Regions from separate parts of the Nonomuraea sp. NPDC001636 genome, predicted to be linked through region 3. Evidence: riboswitches for the same ligand, from Rfam matches in the RefSeq annotation. Region 3 holds a riboswitch; each other region holds the start of a gene.
What was found. Region 3 has a riboswitch for thiamine pyrophosphate ahead of ABT158_RS14460 (FAD-dependent oxidoreductase). Riboswitches for the same ligand answer to the same signal wherever they lie in the genome.
Positions count from the first base shown of each region.

Region 1: another riboswitch for thiamine pyrophosphate. It lies ahead of thiC (phosphomethylpyrimidine synthase ThiC); the one in region 3 lies ahead of ABT158_RS14460 (FAD-dependent oxidoreductase).
Region 2: another riboswitch for thiamine pyrophosphate. It lies ahead of ABT158_RS41585 (purine-cytosine permease family protein); the one in region 3 lies ahead of ABT158_RS14460 (FAD-dependent oxidoreductase).

Region 1 covers NZ_JBEOZT010000001.1:338,023-342,766, forward strand. The annotation lists gene ABT158_RS01515 (glycoside hydrolase family 95 protein) at 1-1,535, shown strand, start outside; gene ABT158_RS01520 (class I SAM-dependent methyltransferase) at 1,495-2,115, opposite strand; TPP riboswitch at 2,151-2,263, shown strand; gene thiC (phosphomethylpyrimidine synthase ThiC) at 2,256-3,734, shown strand; gene ABT158_RS01530 (SDR family oxidoreductase) at 3,745-4,596, opposite strand; gene ABT158_RS01535 (SCO6745 family protein) at 4,715-4,744, opposite strand, start outside.
Region 2 covers NZ_JBEOZT010000031.1:61,869-66,612, forward strand. The annotation lists gene ABT158_RS41575 (ATP-binding protein) at 1-707, opposite strand, end outside; gene ABT158_RS41580 (methylated-DNA--[protein]-cysteine S-methyltransferase) at 803-1,375, shown strand; gene ABT158_RS41585 (purine-cytosine permease family protein) at 1,361-2,698, opposite strand; TPP riboswitch at 2,689-2,802, opposite strand; gene ABT158_RS41590 (rhodanese-like domain-containing protein) at 2,853-3,176, opposite strand; gene ABT158_RS41595 (Fpg/Nei family DNA glycosylase) at 3,203-4,081, opposite strand; gene ABT158_RS41600 (TenA family protein) at 4,119-4,724, opposite strand.
Region 3 covers NZ_JBEOZT010000006.1:78,000-82,743, forward strand. The annotation lists gene thiE (thiamine phosphate synthase) at 1-542, opposite strand, end outside; gene ABT158_RS14450 (Rv2175c family DNA-binding protein) at 520-894, opposite strand; gene ABT158_RS14455 (NAD(P)/FAD-dependent oxidoreductase) at 925-2,094, opposite strand; TPP riboswitch at 2,147-2,263, shown strand; gene ABT158_RS14460 (FAD-dependent oxidoreductase) at 2,253-3,722, shown strand; gene thiS (sulfur carrier protein ThiS) at 3,719-3,919, shown strand; gene ABT158_RS14470 (thiazole synthase) at 3,912-4,667, shown strand.

The DNA of each region.
Region 1 (4,744 bases), on a different contig from region 3:
GCGCGGTGTTCGTCTTCTCGGCGGCCACCGACTACGCGCCCGTCCACCCCGGCTACCGCGGCCCGGACCCGGCGGCGCGGGTCACGGCGGCGGTGGACGCGGCGGCGCGGCGGCCGTACGCGGAGCTGCGGGCCGAGCACGAGGCCGACCACCGGGCGCTGTTCGGCCGGGTCCGGCTCGACCTCGGCCAGCGCATGCCCGACCTGCCGACCGACCGCCTGCTGGCCGCCTACGAAGGCGCCGGAACCCCGTCCGACAGGGCCCTGGAGACGCTGTACTTCCAGTACGGCCGGTACCTGCTGATCGCCTGCTCCCGCCCCGGCTCGCTGCCGGCCAACCTCCAGGGGGTGTGGAACGCGTCCAACTCGCCGCCGTGGGAGTCCGACTACCACACCAACATCAACCTGCAGATGAACTACTGGCCGGCCGAGCCGGCGAACCTGGCCGAGACGGCGGTGCCGTACCAGGAGTTCGTGGCGGGGCTGCGCGCGCCCGGACGCGAGACCGCGCGGTCGATGTTCGGCTCCACGGGGTGGGTGGTGCACTCCAACACCAACCCGTTCGGGTTCACGGGGGTGCACGACTGGCCCACGTCGTTCTGGATGCCGGACGCCGCCGGCTGGCTGGTGCGCCAGCTCTACGAGCGTTACCTGTTCGACGGCGACGAGCGCTACCTGCGCGGGCACGCCTACCCGGCGATGCGCGAGGCCGCCGAGTTCTGGCTGGCCAACCTGTGTCCCGACGCGCGCGACGGCAGCCTCGTCGTCTCGCCCGCCTACTCGCCCGAGCACGGCGACTTCACCGCGGGCGCGGCCATGCCGCAGCAGATCGTCCGGGACCTGTTCGCCTGCACGGCCGCGGCCGCGCGCACGCTCGGCGTGGACGCCGAGTTCGCCGGACGGCTGCGCGCGGCGGCCGACCGGCTCGACCCCGGGCTGCGGGTCGGCTCCTGGGGGCAGCTCCAGGAGTGGAAGGCCGACCTCGACGACCCGTCCGACCGGCACCGGCACGTCTCCCAGCTCTACGCCTTACACCCCGGGACGCAGCTCACCGCCCCCGAGCACCTGGCCGCGGCGCGCACCACCCTCGAAGCCCGCGGCGACGGCGGCACGGGCTGGAGCATGGCCTGGAAGGTCAACTTCTGGGCCCGGCTCAAGGACGGCGACCGCGCCCTGAGCATGCTGAGCGGGCAACTGCGCGCCAGCACCCTGCCCAACCTGTGGGACACGCATCCGCCGTTCCAGATCGACGGGAACCTCGGCGCGACCGCCGGGGTGGCCGAGATGCTGCTCCAGAGCCACGCCGGCGTCATCGAGCTGCTGCCCGCGCTGCCGGCCGCCTGGCGCGCGGGCTCGTTCGACGGGCTGCGCGCCCGCGGCGGCTTCACCGTCGGGGTCACCTGGGCGGACGGTGTGCCGGTCGAGGTCAGGCTGTCGTCGGCGCGCGGCGGGACCGCCCGGCTGCGCGGCCCCGGGTTCACGCTCGACCTGGAGACTAGGGCAGGGGAGAGCTGCGCGCTGTCGCCAGCACGCTGAACCACGTGCGGTGGGTGACGTTCGTCTCGTGCCAGGCGACCGCGAACCCGGCCGCGTCCAGCACCGCGAGCAGGTCGCCCGCGTCGCGGTGGACGAACCAGCGCTCGTACTCCGTCCGGTACGGCACCGGCTCCCAGCCCTCGCTGTCGCCCAGGGCGGTGACCAGCGCGAGCACCCCGCCGGGGCGCAGCGCCGCGTGCCAGGCGCGCAGCGTCGGCTCGGTCTGCTCGGACGGCACGTGCACGAGGGCGGCGGCCGACCAGACGCCGTCCAGGGACGCCGGCGACAGCGGCGGGCGTCGCAGATCGCCCAGAACGGTGGGAACGCCGCGCCCGGCGGCGAGCCTGGCCATCTCGATCGACAGGTCCACGCCCACGGTGGTCAGGCCGCGTCCGGCGAACCAGGCCGACTCGCGCCCCGGGCCGCATCCCAGGTCGGCGACCGTGGCTCCGGCGGGCAGGGCTGAGGCGAACCGGTCGCGGAAGGCCGCGAACGGGGGCGACGGATTGGCGACCTGCTCGTCGAACTGGCGCGCGATGCGGTCGTAGGTGGCGGTCGTGTGCGCAATGGGATCGGACATCCCCTTGATCCTGCCACGCGCGGGGTTATGATCGCGGTGACCAACGCGGGAGCCCGGTGCGGACCGGGCTGAGAGGACGGCTGTCAGCCGCCGACCGCCAGAACCTGCTCCGGATAATGCCGGCGAAGGGAGTTTGCGCGATGAGCGACGCGCGCTTTTCCAAGATCCACATCGGTGACCTCCAGGTGCCGATGCGCGAGGTCAGGCTGTCGAACGGCACGTCGGTGCGGCTCTACGACACCTCGGGGCCGTCGCGTACCGACCGCTCGGCGTGGGGGTCGCCGGTCACCCAGCTCGGCGCGGCGCGGCGCGGCGTGGTGACCAAGGAGATGGAGTTCGTGGCCGTACGGGAGGGGATGACGCCCGAGTTCGTCCGGCAGGAGGTCGCGGCCGGGCGGGCGGTCATCCCCGCCAACGTCAACCATCCGGAGTCCGAGCCGATGGCGATCGGCCGGAACTTCCTGGTGAAGATCAACGCCAACATCGGCAACTCCGCCGTCTCCTCCTCGATCGAGGAGGAGGTCGAGAAGATGACGTGGGCCACCCGGTGGGGCGCCGACACCGTCATGGACCTGTCCACCGGGCCGAACATCCACGAGACCCGCGAGCAGATCATCCGCAGCTCGCCCGTCCCGGTCGGGACCGTGCCCGTCTACCAGGCGCTGGAGAAGGTGGGCGGGCGTCCCGAGGCGCTGTCGTGGGAGGTCTACCGCGACACCCTGATCGAGCAGTGCGAGCAGGGCGTCGACTACGTGACGGTGCACGCGGGCGTGCGGCTGGCGCACGTCCCGCTGACCGCCCGCCGCAAGACCGGGATCGTCTCGCGCGGGGGCTCGATCATGGCCGCCTGGTGCCTGGCCCATCACCGCGAGAGCTTCCTGTACGAGCACTTCGACGAGATGTGCGCCCTGCTGGCCCGCTACGACGTGACGTTCTCGCTGGGCGACGGGCTGCGCCCCGGCTCGATCGCGGACGCCAACGACGAGGCCCAGTTCGCCGAGCTGCGCACCCTGGGCGAGCTGACCAAGATCGCACATGCGCACGACGTGCAGGTGATGATCGAGGGCCCCGGCCACGTGCCGATGCACAAGATCAAGGAGAACGTCGACCTGCAGCGCGAGCTCTGCGACGACGTGCCCTTCTACACCCTCGGCCCGCTCGTCACCGACATCGCCCCCGGCTACGACCACATCACCTCCGGCATCGGCGCCGCCATGATCGCCTGGTACGGCACCGCCATGCTCTGCTACGTCACCCCCAAGGAGCACCTCGGCCTGCCCAACCGCGACGACGTCAAGACCGGCGTGATCACCTACAAGATCGCGGCGCACGCGGCGGACCTGGCCAAGGGGCACCCGCAGGCCCAGGCGTGGGACGACGCCCTGTCGGACGCCCGGTTCGAGTTCCGCTGGGAGGACCAGTTCGACCTGTCGCTCGACCCGGACACCGCCCGCGCCTTCCACGACGAGACCCTGCCGGCCGCGCCCGCCAAGACCGCGCACTTCTGCTCCATGTGCGGCCCGAAGTTCTGCTCGATGAAGCTCAGCCACGAGGTGCGGGCGGGCCTGGCCGACAAGGCGGCCGAGTTCATCGGCAAGGGCGGCACGATCTACCTGTAGCCCGCCGCGGTCAGCCCGGGAGCGTCTCGCCGCCGATCGGGGCCAGCACCTCGCCCGTGTAGTACGAGGACAGCCGGTCGGCGGCGAAGAACACGTACGAAGGGGCGATCTCGTCGGGGTCGGCGGCCCGCTTCATCGGCACCTGCGCGCCGAACTTCGCCACCTTCTCCTCCGGCATCGTGGCCGGGATCAGCGGCGTCCAGACCGGGCCGGGGGCGACGGCGTTGATCCTGATGCCGCGCTCGACCAGGTTCTGGGCCATCGAGTAGGTGAAGGCGTTGATCGCGCCCTTCGTCGCGGCGTAGTCGATGAGGGTCTTGTTGCCGCGCAGGCCGTTGATCGAGGAGGTGTTCACGATCGCGCTGCCCTCCCGCAGGTGCGGCAGCGCGGCCTTGGTGACGCGGTAGTAGCTGTGGATGTTGACCGCGAACGTGTGCTCCCACTGCTCGTCCGTCAGCTCCTCCAGGGAGTCGACCGGCGCCTGGTAGGCCACGTTGTTGACCAGGACGTCCAGGCCGCCCAGCTCGGAGACCGCCTGCTCCACGACCGTCGCGCAGTGGTCGCGGTCGCCCAGGTCGCCGGGCAGCAGCACGCAGCGCCGTCCCTCGTGCTCGACCAGGCCGCGGGTGTGGTTGGCGTCGTCGTGCTCGTCGAGGTAGGCGATGGCGACGTCCGCGCCCTCCTTGGCGAACGCCACCGCTACCGCCCGGCCGATGCCCGAGTCACCGCCGGTGATCAGCGCCTTCTTGCCCGCCAGCAGGTCCCTGCCCTCGTAACCGCGCATCTCGTCGCGCGGCTCGGGGGACATCTCGTCCGTACGGCCCGGGTACGGCTGGCTCTGGGGTGGTGGTGTCTCCGACATGTCCGGCGATCTTCCCCTGACGGGGTATCGGTAACGTCATGCTTCGCCCAGGTCCGCGGTCGTCTCCTCGTCCGGCCTCCAGCTGACGGCCCTCGGGAAGGACGCGAGGCGCAGGTGATCAGCTCAGCTTGAGGAGGCCGGCGTCCAC
Region 2 (4,744 bases), on a different contig from region 3:
GTGTGCAGCCCGTTGAGCCTGGCCCACACCAGGTCGCCGAGCCCCTGGGACTCCAGCATGACGGTCTTGCCCGTCCGTAAGAGCTTGTCCACCAGGCTCGTCCGCAGGCCGGTGGTGGTGCCCCTGAGCGTCTCCGGCAGCCGGTACGTGCTGACCAGCCGCAGCCGCTCCCCCTCGATCAGCACGAACCCGCCCGCGTCCGCGCCCGTCAGCTCGGTGAGGCTGGCCGAGATGCGGTCGAGCACGGCCGGCAGCTCCAGCTCGGAGTTGATGTCGCCGACCACGTCGGTGAGCCGGTGCACCAGCCGGGCCCGGCGTTCCATGCGCAGCCCCGCGACCTCGTCGGCCCGCGCGGGATGGTGGGCCAGGACGTAGCCGACCACGGAGTTGCCCATGCGCAGGGCGTTGATGTCCACCCGCAGGTCGAGCGGCCTGCCGTCCTTGTGGACGCGCTTGGTGCGCAACGACACCTGCCCCCCGGTGCGTACGCGCTCCAGCACCGCGTTGTGCTCGGCGGCCAGCTCGTCGGGGACGATCGGCGCCCGGCGACCCAGCATCTCGGCCGCCGTCCAGCCGAACAGGTGCTCGGCCGCCGCGTTCCAGACCAGCACGCTCTGGTCGCGGTCGAGCGCCACCACGGCGTTGGGGGACCCGGCGAGCACGGCGCGAGCGATCTCCTCGTCACTGCCGACCCATGCGTATCCCACACCTCCATAGTGCACGTGGCGTGGTGGGTCTGACGGGCGATCCGTCCGATACGCTGCGCTCACGAAGATTCCGGTGGCTGAAACGGGTGAGAGGCATGTCGAGCAGCGACCTCGATGCCCTGCTGAGAGTGACCTCCAGCACCTACAAGGGAGAGGGGCCCCCGGACATCGCGTTCGGCACCTACGACGGCGCGGTGGGCAGGCTGGTGCTCGCGGTGACCGGCAAGGGCATCGCGGCCTGCAGCTTCGAGGCCGAGAACACCGTGTTCGAGCGGTTGGCCAAGGAGGTCGGCACGTTCATCGGGCCCGACGCCCGCCGCCTCGACCCGGTGCGCCGCGAGCTCGACGCGTACTTCTCCGGCCGGCTGCGCACCTTCGCCACGCCGGTCGACCTCGCGCTGGCCACGCCGTTCGCCCGTACCGTGCTGCAGAAGACCATGGCCGTGCCCTACGGCACGACCACGACGTACGAGGAGATCGGCGCGAGCATCGGACGGCCGCGCGCCCTTCGCGCGGTCGGCAACGCGGTCGGCGCCAACCCCGTGTGCGTGATCGTGCCCTGTCATCGGGTGGTCCGTGAGGACGGCGAGTTCGGCGACTACGCCGGAGGCGTGGCCGCCAAGCAGCACCTGCTCAACGTCGAACGCCGGGTCTCAGCGGGCCGCTGAGCGGCGCCGGCCGAGCACGCCGATGAGCAGCGTCACCAGGGCCGCGACCAGCGCGCCGCCGAGCGCGCCGTTCATCCACGGCTCCCGCGTGAAGCCGACGGCCTCGCGGGCGGAGGCCCAGAAGTCGTCCCAGCCGGCGACCGTGGGCGTCGAGGTGGTGAACCAGTAGGCGGCGAAGCCCAGCGCCCACGGCAGCAGCATCAGCCAGCGCGAGGGCGCGTCCTCGGCGGTGTTCCAGCGGGCCGCGCCGCCGAGCACGAAGTAGTCGACGGCCAGCACCGCGAACATCGGCACGAACACCGCGCCGATCACCCCGAGGAACGCGCCGTAGGAGGTGACGTCCACGACCAGGGCGATCGCGGTGGTGAGCACGCCGATCGCGGTGGAGACGATCCGCCGGTCCACCTTCGGCATGAGGTTCTGCAGCGAGACGGTGGTGGAGTAGACGTTGGCGAAGGACTGGTCGGTCTCGCGCAGCACCAGGATGCCGAAGAACAGCGCGCCCAGCGGCGCCGCGACGAACGGCTGGAACACGACCATGCCGTCGGCCTGGACCGCCTGGGCGCCCGCGATGGCCACCGCGTACACGCCGAGGGCCAGGCAGGCCACCTGGGCGACGGTGTAGCCGCCGACGACGCCGGTGAAGGCGGCCCGGCTGGAACGCGAGTGCCTGGCGAAGTCGGCGGCCATCGGCACCCACGACACCGACAGGGCGATGACGTAGTCGACGGCCGGGGCGAAGGCCGTCCACGACCCGCCCGTGTACGTCGGCGCCTCGCCCAGGAACGACACGGTGAACCAGATCAGCGACACGATCACGCCGGCGGTCACGTACCGGCGCAGCAGCCTGATCGACCCGAGCGGCCAGACGGCGAGCGCGGTGGTCAGCACCCCCGCCACCACCACCCACACCTGGTACGGGACGCTCCCGAAGATCGCGCTCGCGGCCTTGGCGATCACCCAGAGCTCGAAGGCCCCCCAGCCGAGCATCTGCACGATGTTCAGCACGGACGGGACGTACGACATCTTCGCCCCGAACAGCCCGCGCAGCAGCACCATCGCCGGCCGCCCGGTCTGCGTGCCGGGGATGGCCGACAGGCCGACCATGGCCGTGCCGATGAGGCTGCCCACCACGGCGGCCGTGAGCGCGGCCACGAGGCTGAGCGGCGCGTTGCCCAGGGGATCGATCAGGACGAGCGCGCCGGAGAAGCCGAGGAGGCTGACACCGAGGTTGGCCCAGAGCGCGCCCTGGTCGAGGACGCCGAGGGTCTTGGGGGGCGCGCCGTCAAGGGTCAGCGGAACTTCGTCGACGACATGCGTCATCGCACACTCCCTACGCCGGCATTACCCGGACAGGTTCAGGCGGTCGGCAGCGGCTGTGTTGCTGCCCTCTCAGCCCGGCACCCCGAGCTCCCGCGACTATGCAGTTGGCGCCCTCATCATGCCTCAATGGCGGCGGAACCGCCACAGTGGGGCATTAGGCCACGAAAGGCTCCTGCCCGGTCTCGCTGACCATGGGACGGCGCGCGAACTCCCACGACTGCATGCCGCCGCCCACGTTGACGGCGTCGCGCCCGAGCTGGTTGAGCCACGCGGTGACCTGCATCGACCGGCCGCCGACCCGGCACACCACGTAGACGGTGCGGTCGGCGGGCACCTCCTCGACCCGGCCCTGGATCTGCGACATGGGGATGTGCACGGCCTCGGGGGCGTGGCCGGCCAGCCACTCGTCCTGCTCGCGGACGTCGAGCAGGTAGGCGTCGTCGGGAACGGCGGTGACGTCGATCTCTGGAACGGTCATGCCTCCATCATCCCGCGCCCGGGACCCTACTTGAGCAGGCGCGACATCCGCCGGTCGGCCAGCGGCTTCCCGCCCGTCTGGCAGGTCGGGCAGTACTGGAGCGCGGAGTCGGCGAAGGACACCTCGCGGATCGTGTCGCCGCACACGTCGCACGGCTGGCCGGCCCGGTTGTGCACGCGCAGCCCGGACTTCTTCTCCGCCTTGAGGTCTTTGGCGGCCAGCCCGTGCGCCCGTTCGACGGCGTCGCGCAGCGTCGTCACGATGGCCTCGTGCAGGTCGGCGATCTGCGCGTCGGTCAGCGTCGCGGCGATCTTGAACGGCGACATCTTCGCCGCGTGCAGCACCTCGTCGGAGTAGGCGTTGCCGATGCCCGCGATCACCTTCTGGTCGCGCAGCAGCCCCTTGATCTGGGTGCGGTTGCCGCCCACGATGCGCTTGAGCGCCTCGACGGTGAAGGCGTCGTCGAGCGGGTCGGGGCCCAGGGCGGCGACGCCGGGCACGTCCTCCGGCTTGTCGGTGACGTAGACGGCCAGCCGTTTCTGCGTGCCGGCCTCGGTCAGCTCGAAGCCGGGGGCCAGGCCGTCGTCGTCGGGCGCCAGCCGTACGCGTACGGCCAGCGGCCCCTTGCCCGGCCGCACCGGCCGCGCGCCGGTCAGGTCGTCGCGCCAGCGCAGCCAGCCGGCGCGGGCCAGATGGATGATCAGGTGCAGGCCGTCGCAGTCGAGGTCGAGGAACTTGCCGTGCCTCGACACGCCCGTGACGGTGAGCCCGCCGAGCGCGGTGACGGGCGGGTCGAACGTCTTGAGCGCCTGGAAGCCGACGACGTCGACGCCGGCGATCGAGCGGCCGACCGCCCGCTCGCGCAGGAAGTTGGTGAGCGACTCCACCTCGGGAAGTTCCGGCATGCCCCCAGGGTATGGCGCGCGCCGGACCGGCACGCGACTACGGCACGTCCCAGAAGGCCAGCTCGTGTGCCATGCCCTCGGCGAACAGCGCCTCCGCCCGTACGGGGTCGGGGTCGGCCTCGTCGATCATCTGCCCGATCCGTACGGTCAGCGCCGCGAACGCCGGGTCGGCGTAGGTGTCCACCCAGGCGCGGTACCGCGGCTCGGCGGGCGGGTTCTCGGCGAGGATCCTGCCAAGACTCGAATATCCCCACATACACGGATATAGCGCCGCCAACCCCTCCCCGTACGACCCCGCCGCCTCCAACAGGAACGCCGTGTACGCCACACACGCCGGCCCCTTCACCGCATTGTCCAGATCGGCCCCGAACTCCGCCGACAACGACCGATGCAGACGCAGTTCGTCGTGGTACGTCGCGTACGCCAGATCCACCAGGTCGCCCAGATGCCCGTCCGGCGCCTGCCAGGCCAGCCTGGAGAACACCCGCACATAGTCGAGCAGGTACAGGTAGTCCTGCTCCAGCCAGGACCGGAAGACCGGCTCCGGCAGGTCGCCGCGCCCGATGCCGGCCACCGTGGGATGGTCCAGCTGCGCCTGGAGCAAGGGCCGGCCGATCGCGTGAAGTCTTTCCGAAATGCTCATGCCTGGGAGGTTAGTGTCGG
Region 3 (4,744 bases):
AGGTTGGTGAGGTCGATGCCGCCGATCCCGAACCACGGCCGCGGCGCGGCCGACCCCGGGGCCGGCCCCAGTGAGGCCGCGTGCCGCAGCAGCGCCGGGCCGGGCGCGTGGCGGCCCGGCTTGGTCGGCGTGGGCCAGATCGGGCCGCAGCAGAAGTAGTCGACGCCCTCCTCCACGGCCGCGGCGGACGCCTCGGCGACGGAGTGGGTGGACCGGCCGATGACGATGTCGTCGCCGAGCATCTCTCGCGCGACCGTCACGGGAAGGTCGTCCTGCCCCAGGTGGAGCACGTCGGGCCGGGCGGCGAAGGCGATGTCCGCCCGGTCGTTGACGGCCAGCAGCTTGCCGTGCCGGTCGCAGGCGTCGCGGAAGACTTCCAGGAGCGCGAGTTCTTCGCGTGCCTCCAGGCCCTTCTCCCGCAGCTGGATGATGTCCACGCCGCCGGCCAGCACCGAATCGAGGAACTCTGCCAGGTCGCCGCGGTCGCGGCGGCCGTCGGTGCAGAGATAGAGGCGGGCCTCAGAAACCGAGGGCCTGGGCACGCCGCTTGACCTCCGTGTGACGGCCGGCCTTGATCGCCTCGATGGGCGACCCCGGCAGGGACTCGTCTGGGGTGAAGAGCCAGCGCAGCGACTCGATGTCGTCGTAGCCGGCGTCCTGCAACACGGTCAGTGTGCCGGGCAGGCCCTTCATCACGTCCTTCCCGTCGAGGAACACCGCGGGAACCTGTGGCCCGCCGCCGCCACGGCGCACGCCGAGCAGCTTGTGGTCCTTGAGGAGTTGCTTGGCCCGCCCGATCGAGAGGTCGAGGCGTGAGGCCACTTCGGGGAGAGTGAGCCACTCGTCGACGAGCTGGTCGGTCTCCCGGTCGATCTGTGCAACAGAAAGCGTCACGAAACCACAACTACCACATGCCGTCCTTGCTCAAACAACACAATCCCGTAGGGGGACCTCTGGATCTACCAGGCGTTCTGTGTCGAGGCGGTGCCCGCCTTCGATGATCCTACGGCCCTGCACGTAGTCCCGGGGCCGGTCGACGGCGAGCACGGCGGCGAGGGTGTCGCCGGACGTCAGCCAGACGGCCGACCACTTGCCCTCGGGCTCGCCCCGGTAGAGCAGGCGGTCGCCGGAGGGGTGGTGGCCGATGTACTGGACCATGTGGCCGAACTGCTCGGACCAGAAGTAGGGGGCCGGGTCGTAGACGGCCTCCTCCCCCAGCAGGGTCGCGGCGGCGACCTCGGGCGAGCCGAGTGCGGTGTCCCAGTGCTCGACACGCAGCCGGACGCCGTAACGGCGCGACCACCAGGCCGCGCAGTCGCCGGCGGCGACCACGTTCGGCATGGACGTGCGCAGGTGCTCGTCGGTGACGACGCCGTTGTGCAGGTCGATGTCGGAGCCGGCCAGCCACTCGATTGCCGGGCGCACGCCGATGCCCGTGACGACCACGTGCGCCTGGACGAACTCGCCGCCCACCAGCCGCACGCCGCCCTCGTCCACCTCGTCGACCATGGTGTTCAGGCGCAGGTCGATGCCGTCGTACCAGTGTCGCGTGCGGGCGCCGATCTCCGGGCCCACGGCGTTGGCCAGCGGGGTGGGGCCGGCCTCGATCACGGTCACCGAGCAGCCGGCCTTGCGGGCGGCGGTGGCGACCTCGGCGCCGATCCAGCCGGCGCCGATGATCGCCACGTGGGCTCCGGCCACGAGCCCGGCGCGCAGCTCGTGGGCGTCGTCGAGGGTGCGCAGGACGTGCTGGGGGCCGTCGCCGGGCACGGTGATCGGCTCGGCGCCGGTGGCGATCACGAGGCCGTCGTAGCCGAGCTCGCCCTCGGTCGTCTCCACGACGCCCTCGCGCAGGGCCTTGGCGGTGACGCCTGGCCAGAAGTCGACCTCCAGCGCGTCGAGGTCGGCCTCCAGGAAGCTGGAGTCGGCCGCGCCGGACAGGACCGCCTTGGACAACGGCGGACGGTCGTAGGGCCGATGGCGCTCCTGGCCGATCAGCGTGATCCGTCCGGTGAAGCCGCGCCCGCGCAGCGCCTCCGCGCTGCGCAGCCCGGCCAGGCCCGCTCCCACCACTACGACATGGTTCACGTTCATGACCATAACGGGGGCGGTGCCGGCACGTCGCGCCGAGGCCGTAGGCTGGAGGCGCAAGACGCGCGGGAGTCCGGCCGTCACCGGGCTGAGAGGAAGGCTTGAGCGGGCCTTCGACCGCAAGACACCTGATCCGGATCATGCCGGCGAAGGGAGCGCGGATGAATGTGATCGTGGGCGGCGGGGTCGTCGGGTTGTCGATCGCCTGGCGGCTGGCCCGCGAGGGGCTGCCCGTCACGGTGGTCGATCCGGCCCCGGGCCGCGGGGCCTCCTACGCGGCGGCCGGGATGCTGGCGCCCGTCAGCGAGGTCGCCTACACCGAGGAGCCTTTGCTGCGGCTGGGGGCCGCCTCGCTGAGCCGATGGCCGTCCTTCGCCGCTGAACTGGCCGCCGACGCGGGCCTCGGCCCGGATCTCGGTGCGGGCTCTGGGGCAGGGCTCGGCACGGGGCTGAGCGGCCCTCCCGGTGGCAGGGCCGGGACGAGGGCCGGGGAGGCGTTCGGGGGCGCGTTCGGGGTGATCGGGCCGGAGGGGGCCGCTGGCCGGGCGCTCGACCTGCGCGCCGACGGCACGCTCGACGTCGCCTTCGGGGCCGACGACCTCGCGGCGCTCGACGACCTGGCGGCGTTCATGGACAAGCTGGGGCTGCGGGTCGAGCGGCTGACCGGGCGCGAGTGCCGCCGTCTGGAGCCCATGCTGGCCCCCTCGGTGCGCGGCGGGCTGCTGGCCCCCGGTGACGCCTGGGTCGATCCGCGCCGGGTCACGGCGGCGCTGCTGGCCGCGCTCGACCGGCTGGGCGTGCCCGTGCTGCGGGCGCGGGTGACCGGCCTGCTGCGCGACGGCGACGCCGCTCCAAGCGCCGCGACAGGCGCTGGGACCGGCTCTGGGACCGGTGCTGTGACGGGGGTGCGGATTGAGGCCGTTCCCGGTCAGCCTGAGCCGGCGGTGCGGGAGATCGCGGCCGAGCGAGTGGTGCTGGCCGCCGGGGCGTGGAGCGGGGAGCTGGCCGACGTGCCCGTCCGGCCGGTCAAGGGGCAGATCATGCGGTTGCGCTCGCCGCAGCCGCTGCTCGGCCGGTGCGTACGCGGGATGGTGCACGGCGCGCCCGTCTACCTCGTCCCCCGGGGCGACGGCGAGCTGGTGCTCGGGGCGACCCAGGAGGAGCTGGGGTTCGACACCCGGGTGACTGCGGGCGGGCTCTACGAGCTGCTGCGCGACGCCAGGGAGCTGGTGCCGGGCGTCACCGAGCTGGAGGTCGCCGACGTGGTCGCGGGGTTGCGTCCGGGCACACCCGACAACCTGCCGATCATCGGGGCGGGCGAGGTCCCCGGGCTGGTGCTGGCGACCGGCCACCACCGGGGCGGGGTGCTGCTGGCCCCCCTGACGGCGGCCCTGGTCACGTCGGCGGTGCTGACACCGTCCACGACGACGGCGGCCCAGGCGGCACCCCCGGCAGCGGCCACGACGACGGCCCAGACGGCCACACAGACGGCGGCCCAGACAGGCACACAGCCGGCGGCCCAGGCAGCGGCTCGGGCGGCGGGGGTTTCGACGGGCGCGGGGATTCTGACGGGTGAGGAGGGCGAGCTGGCCGCGCTGTGCTCGCCCGCGAGATTTCGGGATATTTCATGATTGTGACGATCAACGGCGCCGCGCATGACGTGGCCGACGGCACCACCGTGGCCCAGGCCGTACGGACGCTGACCACCGCCACCACCGGAGTGGCCGTGGCCGTGAACGACGAGGTGGTCACGCGGAGCTCGTGGGAGACGACGGCGCTCGGCGACCACGACCGCGTCGAGGTGCTGACGGCGGTGCAGGGTGGATGAGCTGATCATCGCCGGGGAGAAGTTCGCCTCCCGGCTCATCATGGGCACCGGCGGCGCGCCCTCCCTGGAGGTGCTCGACCAGGCCCTGGTCGCCTCGGGCACCGAGCTGACCACGGTGGCCATGAGGCGGCTCGACCCCGGCGCCCGCGGCTCGGTCCTCGACGTGCTGCGCCGCCGCGACATCAAGGTGCTGCCGAACACCGCGGGCTGCTTCACCGCGGGCGAGGCCGTGCTGACGGCCCGGCTGGCCCGCGAGGCCCTGGGGACGAACTGGGTCAAGCTCGAGGTCATCTCCGACGAGCGCACGCTGCTGCCCGACCCGATCGAGACGTTCGACGCGGCCGAGCGGCTGGTGGCCGACGGGTTCGTGGTGCTGCCGTACATCGGCGACGACCCGGCGCTGGCGCGGCGGCTGGAGCAGGCCGGCTGCGCGGCGGTGATGCCGCTGGGCGCGCCGATCGGCTCGGGGCTCGGGATCAGGAACCCGCACAACATCGAGCTCATCGTGGAGGCCGCCGGGGTGCCGGTGATCCTCGACGCCGGCATCGGCACGGCCAGCGACGCCGCCCTGGCCATGGAGCTGGGCTGCGACGCGGTACTTCTGGCCACGGCGGTCACCCGGGCGCAGCGGCCCGAGCTCATGGCCTCGGCGATGAGGGCGGCCGTGACGGCCGGCCGCCAGGCGCGGCAGGCGGGCCGGATCCCGCGCCGGCGCTACGCCGAGGCCTCCTCGCCGACGACCCCCTAGCGGCGCCCCGGAGACGCCCTGGAGACGCCCCGGAGACGCAGCCGAGACGCCCTGGAGGCGCCCCCGAGACGCCCTGG